Regions from separate parts of the Pseudomonas monachiensis genome, predicted to be linked through region 2. Evidence: predicted binding sites of a transcription regulator. Region 2 holds the regulator's gene; each other region holds the start of a gene.
What was found. Region 2 encodes FliA, which starts transcription of late flagellar genes. Its sites were predicted from a motif close to CTAAAGTTTNNNNNNNNNNNGCCGNTAA; they were not measured.
Positions count from the first base shown of each region.

Region 1: ACMDB8_RS22360 (flagellar protein MotY) is a predicted target of FliA. The motif match lies at 2,448-2,475, and genes of this name have one in related genera.
Region 3: ACMDB8_RS03400 (methyl-accepting chemotaxis protein) is a predicted target of FliA. The motif match lies at 3,960-3,987, and genes of this name have one in related genera.

Region 1 covers NZ_CP178857.1:4,995,082-5,000,584, reverse strand. Annotated here, with positions in the region: gene ACMDB8_RS22375 (peroxiredoxin) at 1-572, shown strand, start outside; gene rnt (ribonuclease T) at 661-1,338, opposite strand; gene pyrC (dihydroorotase) at 1,335-2,381, opposite strand; gene ACMDB8_RS22360 (flagellar protein MotY) at 2,541-3,446, shown strand; gene ACMDB8_RS22355 (argininosuccinate synthase) at 3,576-4,793, shown strand; gene ACMDB8_RS22350 (hypothetical protein) at 4,944-5,503, opposite strand, start outside.
Region 2 covers NZ_CP178857.1:1,606,778-1,612,280, forward strand. Annotated here, with positions in the region: gene flhA (flagellar biosynthesis protein FlhA) at 1-1,289, shown strand, start outside; gene flhF (flagellar biosynthesis protein FlhF) at 1,301-2,629, shown strand; gene fleN (flagellar synthesis regulator FleN) at 2,746-3,576, shown strand; gene fliA (RNA polymerase sigma factor FliA) at 3,573-4,313, shown strand; gene ACMDB8_RS07175 (chemotaxis response regulator CheY) at 4,481-4,852, shown strand; gene ACMDB8_RS07180 (protein phosphatase CheZ) at 4,874-5,503, shown strand, end outside.
Region 3 covers NZ_CP178857.1:778,740-784,242, reverse strand. Annotated here, with positions in the region: gene cra (catabolite repressor/activator) at 1-916, shown strand, start outside; gene ACMDB8_RS03405 (TatD family hydrolase) at 920-1,699, shown strand; gene ACMDB8_RS03400 (methyl-accepting chemotaxis protein) at 1,838-3,868, opposite strand; gene ampE (regulatory signaling modulator protein AmpE) at 4,148-4,984, opposite strand; gene ampD (1,6-anhydro-N-acetylmuramyl-L-alanine amidase AmpD) at 4,981-5,503, opposite strand, start outside.

The DNA.
Region 1 (5,503 bases), 2.9 Mb from region 2:
ACTTCACCGTACCGGCCGTACTCGGCAATGGCGAGATCGTTGACAGCTTCACCCTGTCCTCGGCGATCAAAGGCAAATACGGCCTGGTGTTCTTCTACCCACTGGACTTCACCTTCGTTTGCCCGTCCGAGCTGATCGCTCTGGACAACCGCATGTCTGACTTCAAGGCCCGCAACGTTGAAGTGATCGCTGTTTCGATCGACTCGCACTTCACCCACAACGCATGGCGCAACACTCCAGTGAACAATGGCGGTATCGGCCAGGTTCGCTACACCATGGCTGCCGACATCAAGCAGGACATCATGAAGGCCTACGACGTTCAGTCCGCTGACGGCGTGGCTTTCCGTGGCGCGTTCCTGATCGACGACAAGGGTGTTGTCCGTTCGCAGATCATCAACGACCTGCCGCTGGGCCGTAACATGGAAGAGCTGATCCGTCTGGTCGACGCTCTGCAATTCCACGAAGCGAACGGCGAAGTCTGCCCTGCCAACTGGAAAAAAGGCGACAAAGGCATGAACGCTTCGCCAGAAGGCGTTGCCGCTTACCTGACCGAGCACGCTGCCGCTCTGTAAGGCGCACGCTCCAGCTATAAAAAGCAGGTACAAAAAAACCGGCCATCGAGGCCGGTTTTTTTATGGGCGGGATAACACCGGGACCGACTCAGTCGTCGAAATCTTCCCAGCCACCCATCTGTTTCCAGCGATTGACGATGCCGCAGAACAGCTCTGCCGTCTTCTCGGTGTCATAGCGAGCCGAGTGAGCCTCGCGACCGTCGAAGTCGATGTCTGCTGCCTGGCAAGCCTTGGCCAGCACGGTCTGGCCGTAAGCGAGGCCGGCGAGCGTTGCGGTATCGAAACTGGAGAACGGATGGAATGGATTGCGCTTCATGTCCAGCCGCGCAACCGCCGCATTGAGGAAGCCCAGGTCGAAGCTGCTGTTATGCCCGACCAGGATCGCCCGTTTGCAGCCATTGGCCTTGAGGGCCTTGCGCACGCCGCGGAAGATATCGTTCAGGGCAGACTCTTCACTCACGGCCATGCGCAGCGGGTGATCAAGCTTGATCCCGGTGAACTCCAGGGCCGCCGCTTCGATGTTCGCGCCTTCGAACGGCTCGACACGGAAGAAGTAGGTGTGATCGGGGTAAACAAAACCCTTTTCATCCATGGCGATGGTGGTCGCGGCGATCTCCAGCAGGGCGTCGGTGGCCGAATTGAAGCCACCGGTTTCTACGTCGACGACTACCGGCAGGTAACCACGGAACCTGGCCGCCATTGGATGACGCGGGCCGCCTCCGCCGCCATTGCCTTCCAGTTCGTCGTCGAAATGGTCTTCACTCACGCGTGTTCCTCCAGCAGGCGCCAGCGCAGTTTTTCACCGGCGCGCAGCGGGATAACGGTCAGCTCGCCAAATGGCAGGCTGGTCGGGGCGGTCCACTCTTCGCGGACCAGGGTGATGCGATCGGTGTTGGCCGGCAGGCCATAGAACCGAGGGCCATTGAGGCTGGCAAAGGCCTCGAGCTTGTCCAGCGCATTGCGCTGTTCGAAGGCTTCGGCATACATCTCGATGGCCGCATAGGCGGTGTAGCAACCGGCGCAACCGCAGGCCGCTTCCTTGGCGTGCTGGGCGTGGGGGGCCGAGTCGGTGCCGAGGAAGAACTTCTCGCTGCCGCTGGTGGCCGCGTCGAGCAGGGCTTCCTGGTGGGTATTGCGCTTGAGGATCGGCAGGCAATAGAAGTGCGGCCGGATCCCACCCACCAGCATGTGGTTGCGGTTGTACAACAGGTGATGCGCGGTAATGGTCGCGCCCACGTTGGCCGAAGCCGAGTTGACGAACTGCACGGCATCGGCGGTGGTGATGTGTTCGAAGACCACTTTGAGGGCCGGGAAACGCTCGACCACGCGACGCATGTGCTCGTCGATGAAGATTTTTTCGCGGTCGAACACGTCGACATCGCCCCGGGTGACCTCACCGTGGATCAACAGCGGCATCCCGACTTCGGCCATGGCCTCGAGTGCAGGGAAGATCTTGTCGATGCTGGTGACGCCAGAATCCGAGTTGGTGGTCGCGCCGGCCGGGTACAACTTGGCGGCGTGAATGAATCCGCTGGCCTTGGCCTCGCGAATTTCTTCGGGCTGGGTGCGGTCGGTCAGGTACAGGACCATCAGTGGCTCGAACAGGCTGCCGGCCGGGCGAGCAGCGAGAATCCGCTGGCGATAGCCGTCGGCTTCGGCCGCATTGCGCACCGGTGGAACCAGGTTGGGCATGATGATGGCGCGGCCAAAGGTGCGCGCGACATCCGCGACGGTATTGGTCAACACGGCACCATCGCGAAGATGAATATGCCAGTCGTCGGGACGCAGCAGGGTCAGGCGGTCGGACATGAGGGGATTCCAGGCGGGTCAAACTCAAGGGAATGCTACCGGAAAAGACTCTTGCAGGCACTCGCTATCAAGTTTTGCAGGAAGCTTCCGATATCCAACAGGTATGCCGTAAACATGTGTGTGTCGGTCTTTTTGTTGTAGAAACCAGTGGAGCCTCCCGTGCGCCAGCGTTATTTAGCCTTGCTCAGTGTGTTTGCCAGCCTTCCGGCGATGGCGCTCACTTTCCAGACACGTCTGGAGAACATTGAGTGGACGGTCGAAGGCGACAAGTTCGAATGCCGCCTGACTCAGCCGGTTACCGACTTCGGCTCTGGCGAGTTCGTGCGTCGTGCCGGCGAGCAGGCGACGTTTCGTCTGAAAGCCTACAACCCGATGATCGGCGGTGGTTCGGCGACCTTGCTGGCCGCTGCCGCGCCGTGGCAGCCGGGTCGTGACGATATCAACCTGGGCACGGTGAGAATCGGCAGTGGCAACGTATTGTTCAACAGCTCACAGGTTCAGGCCGGGCGTCTGATCAGTGGCCTGATGGACGGTCGCAGCCCGGTGGTTCGACATTCTTCGGGGGATGGGCGGGTGTCGGAAGTACGCTTGTTACCGGTCAGGTTCACCCAAGCGTTTGCCGACTACCAGGGTTGTGTGGCGAAACTGTTGCCACAGAATTTCGAACAGGTGAAGCAATCCGAAATCGGCTTCCCCGGCGGCGGAATCGAACTCGACAGCACCGCAAAAGCCAAACTGCAGGTGATGCTGGAGTACATGAAGGCCGATCCGACGGTCAATCACATTGAACTCGACGGGCACTCCGACAACAGCGGCAACCGCCTGACCAACCGCGACCTGTCGCGGCGCCGAGCCCTGGCAGTGATGGAGTTCTTCAAGGCCAACGGCATCCAGGAGTCGCAAATCACCCTGCGTTTCCATGGCGAGCGTTATCCGGTGGCGCCTAACACCAACAACATCAACCGTGCGAAGAACCGTCGAGTAGCGGTACGCCTGGAGCGCGGAGCACCAGTGGAACAAGTCGCCCCGCAAGCGACGAAAGCGGCCACATCGGCAACTTCCTGACTCTTTGGTCATCGTCGCCCTCTCGACATAATCTGTCGCTTCGTCGTCATAAGCTGTCGCGCCACTGTAAATTATTCTGCATGAGCGGTAGACTTCCCGGCTTTCCGTAGAACCCCGTGGAGTGATGGCATGGCGGACGTAAACAAGGTCGTTCTGGCGTATTCCGGCGGCCTGGACACTTCGGTGATCCTCAAGTGGCTGCAGGATACTTATAACTGTGAAGTGGTGACCTTCACCGCTGACCTGGGGCAGGGCGAAGAGGTCGAACCTGCACGCGCCAAGGCTCAGGCCATGGGCGTCAAAGAGATCTACATCGACGACTTGCGCGAAGAGTTCGTGCGCGATTTCGTTTTCCCGATGTTCCGCGCCAACACCGTTTACGAAGGCGAGTACCTGCTGGGTACTTCCATCGCTCGTCCGCTGATCGCCAAGCGCCTGATCGAAATCGCCAACGAAACCGGTGCAGACGCCATTTCCCATGGCGCCACCGGCAAGGGTAACGACCAGGTTCGTTTCGAACTCGGTGCGTACGCCTTGAAGCCAGGTGTGAAAGTGATCGCTCCGTGGCGCGAATGGGACCTGCTGTCCCGTGAAAAGCTGATGGACTATGCCGATAAGCACGCGATCCCGATCGAGCGCCACGGCAAGAAGAAGTCCCCTTACTCCATGGATGCCAACCTGCTGCACATCTCCTATGAGGGCGGCGTGCTGGAAGACACCTGGACCGAGCACGAAGAAGACATGTGGCGTTGGACCGTTTCTCCGGAAAACGCTCCAGACAAGCCGCAGTACCTGGAACTGACCTACCGCAACGGCGACATCGTCGCGCTGGACGGCGTCGAAATGACTCCGGCCACCGTGCTGGCGACCCTGAACCGTATCGGTGGTGAGCACGGTATCGGCCGTCTCGACATCGTCGAGAACCGCTACGTGGGCATGAAGTCCCGTGGCTGCTACGAAACCCCTGGCGGTACCATCATGCTGCGTGCCCACCGTGCGATCGAATCGATCACCCTGGACCGCGAAGTGGCTCACCTCAAAGACGAGCTGATGCCCAAGTACGCCAGCCTGATCTACACCGGCTACTGGTGGAGCCCTGAGCGTCTGATGCTGCAACAGATGATCGATGCGTCCCAGGTCAACGTGAACGGCGTTGTGCGCCTGAAGCTGTACAAGGGTAATGTGATCGTCACTGGCCGCAAGTCCGACGACTCGCTGTTCGACGCCAATATCGCGACCTTCGAAGAAGATGGCGGCGCGTACAACCAGGCGGATGCAGCGGGCTTCATCAAGCTCAACGCCCTGCGCATGCGCATTGCGGCGAACAAAGGCCGGAAGCTGTTCTGAGACCTTTGAAATCGTGATGGTTACCTGGCCTCGTCCTCGACGAGGTCAGGTACCTGAAAACGGGGTGTGACGCCAGTTACTGCGTTGTCGGGTGTTTTCGTATCCGATGATGATTTCCTGTTTTTCTCCTGCTCAATGGCCTGACCTGTACTAAACGTTGTTGTTCGCCGGTTGCTCGGCCTGATCAATGACCGACAGCCTGTGCGAGTCTGGATTGTAGGTCACATAAAAGGCGTCACTGCGCTTGCTGGCCTGCCTTGAATGTTCATGCGCACCGGCTTTCAGTAATTTCTCCGAAACGGCACAAGTGACAAACACAATCACATACGCCGCCTTTTCCCGTGGCCTCTGGATTTTTTCCAGCAGCGCTCCAAACTCGACCTCTCTGTTCATCCAGCGTACATCGACGATGTAGAGGTCTTTTACCTGTTCCGGCAGCTGAAGGTGATGCTGGACGGATACGGTGGTTTGCAGACCGATCCCGGTTGGCGGGTCCTGTGCGCCACAGGGCGTTCGGGTTGACTGGCAGTCATTCGTTGACGTCTCCAGTGCGGGGTTTTCAGATGGCTTTGCGGAGGCTTTCTTTTCCGAACGCCCAACATCATCCATGACCTTCATGAAGTGCTTGCCCTTTTCAAAATCGGAAGGCGCATAAAGTGATTTATAGTTGAAGTTGAGTGTCGCGAAAAAAAGTAAAATTAAATAGAACG
Region 2 (5,503 bases):
TCAATCGCCAGATGTTCGCCTCGCCCAAGGCGCTGGCGGTGGCAGCGGGCTTGATGGCGGTCATGGGCCTGGTGCCCGGCATGCCGCATTTCTCGTTCCTGAGCATGGCGGCGCTGGCGGCCGGTGGCGCTTACCTGTTCTGGAAAAAGCAGAACGTCGCCAAGGTGCAGGCCCTGCAAGAGGTCAAGCGCCAGCAGGAGTTGCTGCCGTCGCCGGCCCGCGCCCAGGAAACCAAGGAGCTTGGCTGGGATGACGTGACGCCGATCGATATGATCGGCCTGGAGGTGGGTTATCGCCTGATTCCGTTGGTGGACCGCAACCAGGGCGGCCAGTTGCTGGCGCGAATCAAGGGCGTACGCAAGAAACTGTCCCAGGACCTGGGCTTCCTGATGCCCACGGTGCATATCCGCGACAACCTCGACCTGGCCCCAAGTGCCTATCGCCTGACCCTCATGGGGGTGATCCTGGCCGAAGCGGAGATTTACCCGGATCGCGAACTGGCGATCAACCCGGGGCAGGTCTACGGCACGCTCAACGGCATTACCGCCAAAGATCCGGCTTTCGGCCTGGAGGCGGTCTGGATCGAAATCAGCCAGCGCGCCCAGGCGCAATCCCTCGGTTATACGGTGGTCGATGCCAGTACAGTAGTGGCTACCCACTTGAACCAGATACTCTACAAGCATTCCAGTGAACTGATCGGTCACGAAGAAGTGCAGCAACTCATGCAATTGCTGGCCAAAAGCTCGCCGAAGCTGGCCGAGGAGCTGGTGCCGGGCGTGGTTTCGCTGTCGCAGCTGCTCAAGGTGCTGCAAGCGCTGCTGGCCGAACAAGTGCCGGTGCGCGACATCCGCAGCATTGCCGAGGCGATCGCCAACAATGCCGCCAAGAGTCAAGATACCGCCGCGCTGGTGGCTGCCGTGCGGGTTGGCGTATCCCGCGCAATCGTCCAAAGCATTGTAGGCACTGAGTCGGAGCTGCCAGTCATCACGCTGGAGCCCAGGTTGGAACAAATATTGCTCAATAGTCTGCAGAAGGCAGGACAAGGCTCGGAAGAGGGCGTTCTGCTGGAGCCAAGCATGGCTGAGAAGCTGCAACGTTCGTTGATTGACGCGGCGCAGCGTCAGGAGATGCAAGGTCAGCCGGTGATTCTGCTGGTGGCCGGTCCGGTTCGCGCGATGCTCTCGCGATTTGGCCGGCTCGCAGTCCCGGGTTTGCATGTGTTGGCTTACCAGGAAATCCCTGACAACAAGCAAGTGACCATCGTTGCGACAGTAGGGCCCAACGGCTGAGGTAGTGGTTTATGCAAGTTAAGCGTTTTTTCGCCGCCGATATGCGTCAGGCCATGAAGCTGGTTCGCGATGAGCTGGGCGCTGATGCGGCCATTATTGGCAACCGCCGGATCGCCGGGGGTGTCGAGCTGACGGCTGCGCTGGATTACAAGCTGTCGGCGCTGGCGCCGCGGGTTCCGAACATGGAACTCGAAGACGAGCTGCGCAAGACTCAGTCGCGGATCGTCACCGCCCAGGCCGAATTGAGTCTGCGTGGCGATGGCGAGAGCGACAATGCAACCAATCGCCAGTTGTTCGCCGGCTTGCCGTTGACCGCCGCCGAGCCGCTGATCGAACCGACCTACGCCGAACCCCGTCGTCCTGTACCGGCCGTTGCGCCAGCGTCCGCTGGCGTGGACCCGCGGGCGTTCGACTCGATGCGTTTCGAGCTCAACAGCCTGCGCGAACTCATGGAAGTGCAACTCGGCTCCCTGGCCTGGAATCAGCTGCAAGGCAGCCGTCCGGACCAGGCCAACCTCTGGCGTCGCCTGCAACGCATCGGCCTGTCCGGCCCGCTGTCACGTGACCTTTTGGCGATGATCACCGAAATCGAAGAACCCCGTCAGGCCTGGCGCATGTTGCTCGCGCACCTGGCGCGCATGATCGTTACCCCGGAAGTCGAGCCGCTGGAAGAGGGCGGTGTGATTGCCATGGTCGGCCCTGCCGGCATGGGCAAGACCACCACCCTGGCCAAGCTGGCTGCCCGCTACGTGCTCAAGTACGGCGCGCAGAACATTGCGCTGGTGAGCATGGACAGCTTCCGCATCGGTGCCCAGGAGCAGCTCAAGACCCTGGGGCGCATTCTCAATGTGTCGGTGACCCACGTCGATCCGGGCCAGTCCCTGGTGCAGGCGCTGGAGCCATTGCTGCGCAAGCGCGTGGTGCTGATCGATACCGCGGGCCTTCAGGCCAGCGATCCGGCCCTGCGCATGCAGCTCGAAAGCCTGGCCGGTCGCGGCATCCGCTCGAAAAATTATCTGGTCCTGGCAACCACCAGCCAGAAACAGGTTCTAACGGCCGCTTATCACAGTTACAAGCGTTGTGGGCTCGCAGGCTGCATCCTGACTAAACTGGATGAAACGGCAAGTCTGGGCGAGGTGTTGAGCCTTGCCATCAGTCATGAACTGCCGGTGGCTTACCTGACCGATGGCCCGCGGATCCCGGATGATTTGCATCTGCCGCGTCGTCACCAGTTGGTCAGCCGCGCCGTGAGCGTACAAATGCAGGAAGAACCCAGCGAAGAAGCCATGGCTGACATGTTCGCTGACATCTACCACAGTCCGACCAAGCAGGTTGGCTGAGGTAAAAATGAACAGTTTTTGTACCTACATCGATGGTCTGCCATGCATTGTTCCGTTTGTGAACGCGCAGCCAGTAATGTGGCCTCCGTCTATGCAAGACAAGGTAAAGAAATAACATGGGCAGCATGCATCCCGTACAGGTGATCGCGGTGACCGGCGGCAAAGGTGGCGTCGGGAAAACTAATGTGTCAGTGAACTTGTCCCTGGCTTTGGCCGAGCTTGGCCGGCGCGTCATGCTGTTGGACGCCGACCTTGGACTGGCGAACGTCGACGTTCTGCTGGGCCTGACACCCAAACGTACCCTGGCCGACGTGATCGAAGGCCGCTGCGAACTGCGCGATGTATTGCTGCAGGGACCCGGCGGCATCCGTATCGTTCCGGCCGCATCCGGCACTCAGAGCATGGTGCATCTGAGCCCCGCGCAACACGCCGGCCTGATCCAGGCCTTCAGTGATATTGGCGACAACCTCGACGTACTGGTGATCGACACCGCTGCGGGCATTGGTGACTCGGTAGTCAGTTTCGTCCGCGCAGCCCAGGAAGTGCTGCTGGTGGTGTGCGACGAGCCGACCTCGATCACCGATGCCTACGCCTTGATCAAGTTGCTGAACCGCGACTACGGCATGAACCGCTTCCGCGTCCTGGCCAACATGGCCCAGAGCCCGCAGGAAGGACGCAACCTGTTCGCCAAGTTGACCAAGGTCACGGATCGCTTCCTCGACGTCGCCCTACAATACGTTGGTGCGGTGCCTTACGACGAAAGCGTGCGCAAGGCCGTGCAGAAGCAGCGCGCCGTCTACGAGGCCTTCCCGCGTTCCAAGTGCTCGCTGGCGTTCAAGGCCATCGCGCAGAAGGTCGATACCTGGCCGCTGCCGGCCAACCCGCGCGGACACTTGGAGTTTTTCGTCGAGCGGCTCGTGCAGCAGACAGCAGGACCTGTTCTATGACAGCCAGCGGCTACAACCTCTACAAGAAGTCGGCACGCGATGCGCAGTACGAGCTGATCGAGCGTTACGCGCCGCTGGTTAAACGCATTGCCTACCACTTGCTGGCGCGTTTGCCGGCCAGTGTCCAGGTCGAAGACCTGATCCAGGCCGGGATGATCGGCCTGCTTGAAGTGTCGACCAAATATGACGCCAGCAAAGGCGCCAGTTTCGAGACGTACGCGGGCATTCGAATCCGCGGCGCCATGCTCGATGAAGTGCGCAAGGGGGACTGGGCGCCACGTTCGGTTCACCGCAATACGCGCATGGTCAGCGATGCCATTCGCTCGATTGAAGCGAAAACCGGCCGTGACGCTAAAGATCACGAAGTTGCGGCCGAACTCCAATTGAGTCTCGACGATTACTACGGGATTTTGAACGACACCCTGGGCAGCCGGCTGTTCAGTTTCGACGATCTGTTGCAGGACGGCGAACACGAAGGGCTGCACGAGGATGGCGCGAGTGCTCATCTCGAGCCGTCACGCGACCTGGAGGATGAACGCTTCCAGGCGGCGCTGGCGGATGCGATTGCCAATTTGCCGGAGCGTGAGCGACTGGTGTTGGCGCTGTACTACGACGAAGAGTTGAACCTCAAGGAAATCGGTGAGGTCCTGGGGGTCAGCGAATCGCGGGTCAGCCAGTTACACAGCCAGTGCGCGGCCCGTTTGCGGGGGCGTTTGGGGGAGTGGCGAGCGCGCTGAAGGCAGTGTGGGGACACTGCGAACGAGGCTGGTGTGGTGTTGAACTGCGCCGGTCGCGATCTGTTGTGCTCCAGACAGTCATTGAGTGCTTTGCCGGATTGATTGAAATGGCGCGTCCAGGTGCTGGGCGCGTTTAAGACTGCTTGGAGGTCGAATTGGACAAGAACATGAAAATCCTCATCGTTGATGACTTCTCAACGATGCGGCGGATCATCAAGAACCTGCTGCGTGACCTTGGGTTCACCAACACCGTCGAGGCCGACGATGGCACTACCGCCATTCCGGTGCTCAACAGCGGAAGCATCGACTTTCTGGTAACGGACTGGAACATGCCTGGCATGACCGGTATCGATCTGCTGCGCCACGTGCGTGCCGATGAAAAGCTCAAGCACCTGCCGGTGCTGATGGTGACCGCTGAAGCCAAGCGCGAGCAGATCATCGAAGCGGCCCAGGCCGGCGTTAACGGCTATGTGGTCAAGCCCTTCACGGCCCAGGCGTTGAAAGAAAAAATCGAGAAGATTTTCGAACGCATCGGTTGATGAGTGCGCCACGGGGGAGCTATGGGCAATAACGAAACTTCATTGGGCGATTTTGAATCGACCCTGAAAAAACACGCCGTCGAATTGGTCGAGAGCCTTGAGAAAGGCAAGTTCGGCGACGCGGTGCAATTGATCCATGAGCTCAACCAGACCCGTGACCGCGGCCTGTATCAGGAAGTGGGCAAGCTCACTCGCGAGCTGCATAGCGCGATCGTCAATTTCCAGATTGACCCGCACATGCCGCAAGCCGAAGAAGTGTCGCAGATCACCGACGCCACCGAGCGCCTGGGGTATGTGGTCAAGCTGACCGAGGCGGCGGCCAACCGCACCATGGATCTGGTGGAAAATGCCACGCCGCTGGTCAATGGCCTGGCCGATGAAGCCAAGGTGTTGAGCGCGGACTGGGGGCGCTTCATGCGCCGCGAAGTCGGCGCCGAAGAGTTTCGTGAACTGGCCCGGCGGGTCGACGGCTTCCTGACGCGCAGCGGCACGGACAATCGCGCGGTGTCGGGCAACCTCAACGACATCCTGCTCGCCCAGGATTACCAGGACCTCACAGGCCAGGTGATCAAGCGTGTGACCCAGTTGGTCACCGAAGTCGAAAGCAACCTGCTCAAGCTCGTGCTGATGGCCAGCCAGGTGGACCGCTTT
Region 3 (5,503 bases), 830 kb from region 2:
ACAGCGCATCAGCAGCGCTACCGTCGAACGCGTGCGCGCGGTCGTCGAACAACATGGCTTCACGCCTAACCCACAGGCTGCCGGTTTGCGCAGCCGGCACACCCGCACATTGGGGTTCATTCTGCCGGATCTGGAAAACCCCAGTTACGCACGAATCGCCAAATTGCTGGAGCAAGGTGCGCGGGCCCGGGGCTATCAGTTGCTGATCGCCAGTTCCGACGATGCACCGGACAGCGAACGGCAACTGCTGCAACTGTTCCGCGCCCGGCGCTGCGACGCACTGATCGTTGCCAGCTGCCTGCCGGCCGGCGACGACAGTTATCGCCAATTGCAGGCCAAGGGCATTCCGATCATCGCCATCGACCGGGTCATGGAACCCGAGCATTTCTGCTCGGTGATCAGTGACGACCGCGAGGCCAGCCTGCAACTGACCCGCAGCCTGCTCGATCCCTTGCCCAAACAGATCGCGCTGATCGGCGCCCGCCCGGAGCTCAGCATCAGTCAGGAACGCTCCGCCGGCTTCAAAGAGGCGCTCGCCGGGTTCAACGGTGAGGTGCTGATCGAAGAAGGTGAGTCCTTCAGCCGCGAGTGCGGTAAACAATTGATGGAAGAGTTGCTGCAGCGCCTGGGCCATTTGCCCGATGCCCTGGTGACCACATCCTACGTGCTGCTTCAGGGCGTGTTCGATGCGCTGCACGACTTCCCGCTGAAAAACCGCCCGCTGCGCCTCGGCACGTTCGGCGACACCCAGTTGCTGGACTTCCTGCCGCTGCCGGTCAACGCCATGGCCCAGCAACACCAGCTGATCGCCGACAAGGCCCTCGCGCTGGCCCTGGCAGCCATCGAGCAGTCGGATTACCGGCCCGGCGTGCAAGCCATCGCGCGCACGTTCAAGCAGCGTATTCGCCAGGACTGAACCGTGGAGCTGATCGACACCCACACCCATCTGGACTTTCCAGACTTCGACGCCGACCGTCAGGCCCTGCTGGCCGAAAGCCGCGCCCTCGGAGTGCGGCGGATGGTGGTGCTGGGGGTTTATCAGGCCAATTGGCAGCGGGTCTGGGAGTTGGTGCAGAGTGACCCCGACCTGCACGCCGCGTTCGGATTGCACCCGGTGTACCTGGACGATCATCAACCGGAACACCTGAGCGAGCTCGGCGACTGGCTGACTCGCCTGGCCGGCCATCGGCAACTGTGTGCGGTCGGCGAGATCGGCCTGGACTACTTCATCGAAACCCTGGACCGCGACGGCCAGCAGGCGTTGTTCGAGGCGCAATTGCAATTGGCGGCGGATTTCGACCTTCCGGCCTTGATCCATGTGCGGCGTAGCCATGCGGCGGTGATTGCCACGCTCAAACGGTTTCGCCTGAAACGGGCCGGCATCATCCACGCCTTTGCCGGCAGCAAGGAAGAAGCCCGGGAATACATCAAGCTTGGCTTCAAACTGGGCCTCGGCGGTGCCGCGACCTGGCCGCAGGCGCTGCGCATGCACCGCGTGCTCGCCGAGCTGCCACTGGATTCTGTGGTGCTGGAAACCGACTCGCCGGACATGGCCCCTGCCATGTTCCCCGGCCAGCGCAACAGCCCCGCACACCTGCCAGCGATCTGCGCGGCACTGGCCGACATCATGGCAATCAGCCCCGAGCAATTGGCCGCGGCCAGTACGGCCAATGCCTGCGAGTTGTTTAACTGGTCATGACTGCCAGCACCCGCCAACTGTGGGAGCGGGCTTGCCCGCGAAGACGGCGGCACATTCAACATCAATGTGACTGAAAGATCGCTTTCATTGGATCGCCGCCCGGAGCAAGCCCGCTCCCACAGGGTACCGAGGAGAATTTCAGACCCGGAATGCGCTGATCAACTGCTTCAACTCCACGACCTGGGCCGACAACGCCCGGCTGGCATCTTCGGTCTGATGTGCGCCTTCAGCGGTACGCTCGCCGGCGCGATTGATCTCGACGATGTTCTGGTCGATGTCGTGGGCCACGGCGGTTTGCTGCTCCACGGCCGCGGCAATCTGCTGGTTCTGGTCGACGATCATGCCGACCGCGCCCAGGATGTTTTCCAGCGCCCGCTGGACCTTCTCCGACTGCCCGACCGTGCCGCTGGCCATTTCATGGCTGGTGCCCATGGCCTTGACCGCCGCGCCGACACCGCCATGGAGCCTGGCGATCATCTGCTCGATTTCTTCGGTCGATTGCTGGGTTCGTTTGGCCAGGGTCCGGACTTCATCGGCTACCACTGCGAAACCACGCCCCTGCTCGCCGGCCCGTGCCGCCTCGATGGCGGCATTGAGCGCCAGCAGGTTGGTCTGCTCGGCGATACTCTTGATCACTTCGAGCACGCGGCTGATGGACTGGCTGTCGCTGGCCAGTTGGTTGATCACCAGTACCGATTGATCGATCTCGTTGGCCAGCGCGGCAATGCTGCCTTGTTGCGACTCCACCAGGCCGCGGCCACTGATGGTTTCATCGTTGACACTGTGGGCACTGCTCACCGCCGCGGCGGCACTGCGCGCGACCTCCTGGGATGTGGCCGACATCTGGTTCATGGCCGTGGCCACTTGTTCGATCTGCGTGCGCTGCCCGGCGACGGCCTGGTTGCTTTGCGCGGAAACGCTTTCCACTTGCCCGGCCTGACGCTCGACTTCACTGACGGTCTGCCCCACCCGCTCGATCAGGTCATGGATTTTTTTCACGGTGCCGTTGAACACCTCGCCCAACTCCCCCAGCTCATCACGGCTATGGGCGCTGAAGGTCACGGTCATATCGCCGGCCGCCACCTTGTCCATCACCGCGCCCAGGCGCTTGAGCGTGGTGCGGGTCGAGACGTAGAACGCGCCGTAGAGATAAAAGATCAACACAAACACGACTGACAGCGCCACGGCCTGCAAGACCATGTGCGTGCGGTTCTGCTCCAGGCGTTGCTGCAACTGCGGGCCCAGATACTTCAGGGTGGCTTCGTTGAGTTGGTAGGTCTGGTCCATCAGGGCGCTGACCTGATCGTAAAAACCCTGCCACGGCGCGTCGAGGGTATCGGCCATGACCACTTGTTCTTCGAACAGCTCGCTGGCTTTCTTCAAGGATGCCCGGCTGCTATCGGCCTGAGCGGCCAGGTTATCGCGTGCGGCTTTGCTGGAACCCAGGGCATCCTGCAACTTCAGGCCATACTCGGCCTGGAGCTTTTCAATCTGCGCCAGCAACTCATCGAAACGGGTACTCGAAGCCGAGTTGATGAACCCCTGCCCCAACGAGTAAGACCCCATTGCCCGACCTTCGCCCAGGAGCTGGGTGACTCGTGGCGTGACGAGGGTGACGAGCTCACTCAACTGGCGCATGTCGCTCTGGTTGTCGCGACTGAGGCCGGACTGACTGGTGATGAGCTGGCTGAAAATCTGCGCGCTGCCCACCAGCTTGCCGATCAGGGCACTTTTGCTTTGCAGGGAGTTTTCCGTTTGCTGGGCCTTGAACGCGGCGATCATTTCATCGCGTTTGCCATCAAACACCGCGACCTGCTCCGGGTCGCTGGTCATCGCCGCCAGCCCTTGCAGGCGAGTCAGAATACTCTGCTCAAGGGCGCTGATCTTCGATTCGACATTGCCGGCCTTGCCGGATTGGCCGAGGCTGACATTGATCTGCACCAGGTTGTTCAGGGTTTCCAGATCACGCCGCAACGCCAGGCTGCTGCCCAACAGGTCGAGACTTTGCAGTTCGATGCGCGTGCCCTGGAATTCGCGGTAGGAGTCACGCACCAGATAGAAGTTGGTCACCAGCATCGGCACCAGGAACAGTACGCTGATCAGGCTGAACTTCATGCCGAAGCTCAGGCGGTTCATCAGTGCGACAGCGGGATAGAGCAAGCTCTTCACTGGATGTCTCCCTTCAGTTTCTTATTTTTTTTATTGGCAGGCGCAGACAGACGGCAGATAGCCACTATTCGACGCTATCTCTGTATAACTTAAATCGGCAGGAGGTTTTGTAACTTAAGGTTAACGACAGCGCGAAGCCCTACGACCAAGTAATCGCCCCTGTGGCGAGGGAGCTTGCTCCCGTCCGGCTGCGCAGCAGTCGTTGTTGAATTGAATGGGGGGCGACTGCGTCGCCCAGCGGGAGCAAGCTCCCTCGCCACAATGGCTCTGACTGCTGGACTAATGCAGGACCGTCCACAACGCAAACCCGGCATACCAGAGCACCGCCGCACGTAGCAGCAGCGCCCAGATACGGTCCAGATTGTTGATACCTTCCACGCCAGCCACCGGCGCCGGAATTTCACCGGCCACCAGCCCGACTTTCACGATCAATTGCGCGGCGCTGATATTCCAGTTCAGCAGCTCATGCAGCATGACCCGACTGACCGCGACAAAATTGCCGACCAACGCCAGGCTCGCCGCCAGAAGGCGCACCGGCAACCAGTCGAAGGCGTGACGCAGTTGCCCGGCGCGCTCGACCACCGCCGGGTTTTTCCCGTGCTCTTCGGCCAGCGCCAGCAGGCGATAACTCAGCGCCGCGACCGGACCCAACAGGAAGTACCAGAAAATCACCGCGAAAAAGCTCTGGTAGGCCTCCCACAGCAAATGCCCTTCGACCTGTTCCAGTAGCTGTTCACCATTGTCTGCGCAGATATCCAGGTCGCGCTTGGCGACATGGGCCGCCGCTTGCAGGTCCTCCCGACGCCAGGCATCGCGGAACGGCCCGAGATCGCCCAGCAGATCACCGCGCCCCAGGCTGTAGATCACCACCAGCAAATGAATTGGCAACGCCAACAACCCATAGGCCACCGGCTCGATGACAACCAGCAGCAAAGCCAGCAACGCCACCGGCAACAAGACCAGTGCCGCCAGCACCAGCCATGGTCGGTTCGAAAGTCGCGGGCTGGCTTCAAGCTTGTTCAGCTCGTGTGTCCAGCCATTATCACGCTGAACCCGATGGCGCAGGGCCGAGAACTTCTCGATCCACACCGCCAACAGCAACACCAGAAAACTCATCGTCCTTCCTCTTGTGCCAGGGCGGCACGATAGCGTGCCCAGTCGAACGCCGGCCCTGGATCGGTTTTGCGCCCCGGTGCAATGTCACTGTGCCCGCAGATGCGCTCTGTGGTGATTGCCGTGAACGCCTGTTGCAACTGGCGGGTCAGGGCTGTCAACGCGCTGTATTGCGCGTCGGTGAACGGCAGATCATCCGTGCCTTCGAGCTCGATGCCCACGGAAAAATCGTTACAGGTTTCCCGCCCCTCGAAGCACGAGACACCCGCATGCCACGCACGCTCAAGGCACGAAACAAACTGGGTGACAGTACCGTCTCGCTCGATCAGAAAGTGCGCCGACACCCGCAAATCCGCGATCCCTTCAAAATAGGGGTGTTCGGTGACATCCAGACGATTCTGGAAAAACTCCTGCACCTTGCCGGTGGCGAACTGCGCCGGCGGCAGGCTGATGTTATGGATCACCAGCAGGGAAATTTCGCCTGTGGGGCGCGCATTGAAGTTGGGTGAGGGGCAGACATGC